Regions from separate parts of the Mesorhizobium sp. LNJC405B00 genome, predicted to be linked through region 2. Evidence: predicted binding sites of a transcription regulator. Region 2 holds the regulator's gene; the other holds the start of a gene.
The links. The regulator LexA, encoded in region 2, represses DNA repair genes until DNA is damaged. The targets are predictions, from matches to a motif close to TGTTCNNNNTGTGTTCNG.

Region 1 (2,457 bases), on a different contig from region 2:
GCCGCTTTACGGCACGAACCCGCCGCGCGGCCAGTTGCTGATGGCGATGTACCATCTCGAGGGACAGCCTATGTCGTCGGACCCACGGCTGGCGCTGGCCAGGCAGGTCGACATCTTGGCGGCCAAGGGCCTCTATCCCGCCGGCGCCTTCGAACTCGAATTTTTCCTGCTTGCCAATGAGCGTGACGCCGACGGCAAGGTAAAGCCGGCGGACGCCGTGCTCGACGGCCGCCGCTCGGCCAAGACGGAAGTCTATTCCGTCGACCATCTGCACGGCATGGAGCCGCTGTTTTCCGACATCTATGCCGCGGCCAAGGCGCAAGGCATTCCGGCCGAAACGGTGATTTCCGAATACGCGCCCGGCCAGTACGAGCTGACGCTGAACTATCGCAAGGATGTCATGCGGGCGGCCGACGACCTCGTCATGTTGAAGCGGCTGGTGCGGGCGCAGGCGCGCCGCCATGGTGTCACCGCCTGCTTCATGGCCAAGCCGATCGAAAAATACGCCGGCTCCGGCATGCATTTCCATGTTTCGTTGCAGGACAAGAACGGCCGCAACGTTTTTGCCGAGGCTGGCGGCGAAAGCTGGTCGCTGCCGCTGCTGCAGGGGCTCGGCGGGCTGATCCAGACCATGGCCGAATCGATGCTGGTGTTTGCGCCGCACGCCAATTCCTGGCGGCGCTTCGTCTCGCAGTCCTATGCGCCGGTGGCGCCGACCTGGGGCGTCAACAACCGTTCGGTGGCGCTGCGCATCCCGGCGGGCGACGCCAAGAACCGGCGCATCGAGCACCGGCCGTCGGGTGTCGACGCCAATCCCTACCTGATCGCGGCAACGGTGCTGGCCGGCATCATCAAGGGTCTGGATGAAGGCCTCGACCCCGGCCCCGAAACCACTGGGAATGGCTATGAAGCCGCCATCACGCGCACGACCATGCCGGTCGACTGGCGCGCTGCGATCGAGGCGGCGCGGGCATCGAGCTTCCTGAAAGAGGCGCTTGGCGAGGATCTGCATCGCACCTTCGTGGCGATCAAGCAGTCGGAGTATCTGCGCGTCGCCCGCACCGTCAGCGAGCTGGATTACCACCTCTACCTCCACGAGGTCTGAGAGAGCCTGGAACTCGGGCAGTCGTCCTGCTAGCCCGACGATCAGGCGGCGATTACTTTTTCGCCGCCTGCATCAAATGACGTGGCGCTGCAGCCTTCAAGAACATATCATGAACGGATGAGCGCACCCACCGTCCGTGAAAAGCTGGCAATCCTGTCTGACGCCGCCAAATACGATGCTTCCTGCGCCTCGTCCGGCTCGGCGAAGAAGGATTCGCTCCAATCCGGCGGTATCGGCTCCACAGAAGGCATGGGCATCTGCCATTCCTATGCGCCGGATGGCCGCTGCATTTCGCTCCTGAAAATCCTGCTCACCAATTTCTGCATTTACGATTGCAGCTACTGCATCAACCGCTCGTCATCGAATGTGCGCCGCGCCCGCTTTAGCATCGACGAGGTGGTGAAGCTGACCATGGATTTCTACCGGCGCAACTACATCGAGGGCCTCTTCCTGTCCTCAGGAGTCATCCGCTCCCCGGATGAGACCATGGCCGAAATGGTGGAAGTGGCGCGGCGGCTGCGGCTGGACGAAAAATTCTCCGGCTATATTCATCTGAAGACCATTCCGGAAAGCTCGGCCGAACTGGTCGAGCAGGCCGGGCTCTACGCCGATCGGCTGTCTATCAACGTCGAACTGCCGACCGATGAAGGCGTCAAGAAACTGGCGCCGGAGAAGAAGCCGGAAACGATCCGGCTTTCCATGGCGAACCTGCGCCGGAAGATGGAGGAAAAAGCCGAGCCGACGCTGAGGACCAAGAAGCGCGAACGCTTTGCGCCCGGAGGTCAGTCGACGCAGATGATTGTCGGCGCCGACAAAACATCCGACGACGGCATTTTGCACACCAGCGCGCGGCTCTATGGCAGCTATCACCTGCGGCGCGTCTATTATTCCGCCTTCAGCCCGATCCCGGATTCGTCATCGTCGCTGCCGCTGCAAAAACCGCCGCTGATGCGCGAGCACCGGCTCTATCAGGCCGACTGGCTGATGCGTTTCTACGGCTTTTCGCAGCCGGAAATCCTCGCCGGCAGCAGCGACGGCATGCTCGATCTCGCCATTGACCCCAAGCTCGCCTGGGCTTTGCGCAATCGGGCGAGGTTTCCCGTCGACATCAACCGCGCCGACCGCGAAGCGCTGCTGCGGGTTCCGGGTCTGGGCACCAAGGTGGTGGCGAAGATCCTTGAAACCCGCCGCCACCGACGCATGCGGCTGGAAGATGTCGGACGGATCTGCCATTCGATCGCCAAGCTGAGGCCCTTCATCATCGCCGAAGGCTGGTCGCCGGGCGGACTCACCGACAAGACAGGCCTGCGCGACACGATCGTAAAGTCCTGCGAACAACTGTCGCTGTTTTG
Region 2 (2,457 bases):
CGAAAAACACGATGCCTTCCATGCGGCGCTGCTCAGTGCCGCGACATCCAGCTGGCTGCTGCGCTTCAATGCGACGATTTCCGACCAATTGCATCGCCATCACCGCTTTCTGGGTCTGGCCCCGACGCTGCGCGCCGCCGCCGGCCGCACGGATGGCCACCGGAAGGCCGTGGCGGCCCTGCGCGACGCCGTGGCGATCGAACACCATACCGCCCTGATGGAAGCGGCCCTCGATCGCGACGTCGAACGTGCGAAAACTCTGATGACCGCTCACATCGGCTACACGCTGCAGGTCTATGCCCAGAGTGAACCCGGCGCGGATGCTGCGCAGCCCCGTCCGAAAAGGAAGCGGCGATCGTAGCCGACGACGCAGGGCACTTTGTCTTCGTTTCACCCCGTTGCCGGCCAACGACTACGAGCGGCGCTCGCAGCGCCGAACGTTACGCTGAACAAAACGTCAACACATTCATTAAACTTTAAAAGGTTGCGGAACACAACTGGAACAGATAGTGTTTGTTCTGGGTTTGTTTTTTCTGATTCTGGTTTCAGAACCCTTGGGGGCCGCGATGCTGACGCGCAAACAACATGAGCTTCTGATGTTCATCCATGAACGCCTGAAGGAGAGCGGAATCCCGCCGTCCTTCGACGAGATGAAGGAAGCGCTCGACCTCGCCTCCAAGTCCGGCATCCACCGCCTGATCACGGCGCTTGAGGAGCGCGGTTTCATTCGCCGGCTGCCGAACCGGGCGCGCGCGCTGGAAGTGCTGCGGCTGCCCGACTCGATCGCACCAGGCCTCAATGCGGCGAGGAAGTTTTCGCCGAGCGTCATTCAGGGCAGTCTTGGTCAAACCGGCCAAGGGCAAGGCGGCCAAGGACAAGGCGCGTTGGGCCAAGGCGGTCTCGGCCGCCAGATCAAGCCGGGCTCGCCGTCGCGTTCGATGTCGGCCGGCAATGACGATGCCGTTTCCGCGATTTCAATCCCGGTTATGGGACGCATCGCCGCCGGCGTGCCGATCGACGCCATCCAGCATCAGACCCATTCGATCTCGGTGCCGCCCGATATGATCATGGGCGGCGAACACTACGCGCTCGAGGTCAAGGGCGATTCGATGATCGAGGCCGGCATTTTCGATGGCGACACGGTCATCATCCGCAATGCCGACACAGCCAGCCCCGGCGAGATCGTGGTGGCGTTGGTCGACGATGAGGAAGCGACCCTGAAACGCTTCCGCCGCAAGGGCGCCTCGATCGCCCTGGAAGCCGCCAACCCGGCCTACGAGACCCGCATTTTTGGACCGGACAGGGTGAAGGTGCAGGGCAAGCTTGTCGGATTGATCCGGCGCTACTGAGCCGGCTTGGGTTTGTACTTTTCACGCTGGTTGTAAGGCGGCAGGCCGCGCGCTTCGCGGGAGAAGCGGCGTTGCTCGTGCCAGGGGCGATACGGCTTGTCGACGGCGAAGCGGATGGTTGGCGCTGCAGCTGCCGATTGCGGATCGAAGAAGACGGCGGCGCTGCCGTCGCGGGCCAGCTGTTTCTTCGTCACGACCAGCACCAGCGGGTCGCGGCACGGATTGTAGGCGGTGGCGTCATCGATGACGATCAGGCTCGCGAAGGCACAGGCCGGCCGCGCCGTCTTGCGGTCTTTCGCAAGCGCTACAATGGCTCCGGAAGGGTGCCGGGCGATACAGAGATCGCCGGTGCAATAGAAGGGCGAGCCGGGCGGCAGATCGAGCGGATCGAGATCGAACCGCGTATCTGTTGCCTCGAAAATCTCAGGTGGGATAATGGTTTTGGCCCGCAGCGCCCGTTTCCAATTGTCCGTGGTGAATTCGTTGGAGCGTTCGCGGTTGAGGGCGAGTTCGCCGCCACCGATCGGCATGGCCACCAGATGCGCATCCTCGGATATGAGCACGTCGGGCGTAAGCACCTGCGGCACCGTCAACAGGCCGGCCAGCGCGAAAGGCACGGCCGCCAACCTGAGCCAGGTGGTGGCCATGGTGGCGATGACGAGGGCGACCGCCACCAACAGCACCGAGCGGATGGAGATCAGCCCGACGGCGTCGACCGGCGAGCGCTCGGAAATCCAGGCCGATATAGCGATCATCGCCATCAGACCCTTGCCCATCACATAGAGGAACGGCCCGTCGGCGCCGAACGGCATCGCCAGTGCGCTGAGCACGGCAAAAGGCATGACGATCAACGAAACAATCGGCATCACGGCCAGATTGGCGATCAGGCTGAGCGGCGACACACGCTGAAAATGCCAGATGGCGAACAGCAAGGTTGCACTGCCGGCGATGATCGAGGTCATGGCGAGGCCGCCCATGGCCAGCGCGAATTTTCGCGACAGGAAGCCGACGAAGGAGCGCTTTGCCGGCGGCGTTCTCACCTTGTCGGCGCGGTAATCGGCCCAGCCGGCATAGGCGCCGACAAGGGCGGCGGTGGCAGCAAACGACA

Region 1: a site for LexA is predicted at 1,204-1,221, ahead of X756_RS153025 (putative DNA modification/repair radical SAM protein). Genes of this name have one in related genera too.

The regions. Positions count from the first base shown of each region.
Region 1 covers NZ_AYWC01000005.1:222,539-224,995, reverse strand. The annotation lists gene X756_RS153020 (glutamine synthetase family protein) at 1-1,105, shown strand, start outside; gene X756_RS153025 (putative DNA modification/repair radical SAM protein) at 1,223-2,457, shown strand, end outside.
Region 2 covers NZ_AYWC01000007.1:191,507-193,963, forward strand. The annotation lists gene X756_RS150390 (GntR family transcriptional regulator) at 1-361, shown strand, start outside; gene lexA (transcriptional repressor LexA) at 567-1,349, shown strand; partial or broken gene X756_RS01000000165600 (ComEC/Rec2 family competence protein) at 1,343-2,457, opposite strand, start outside.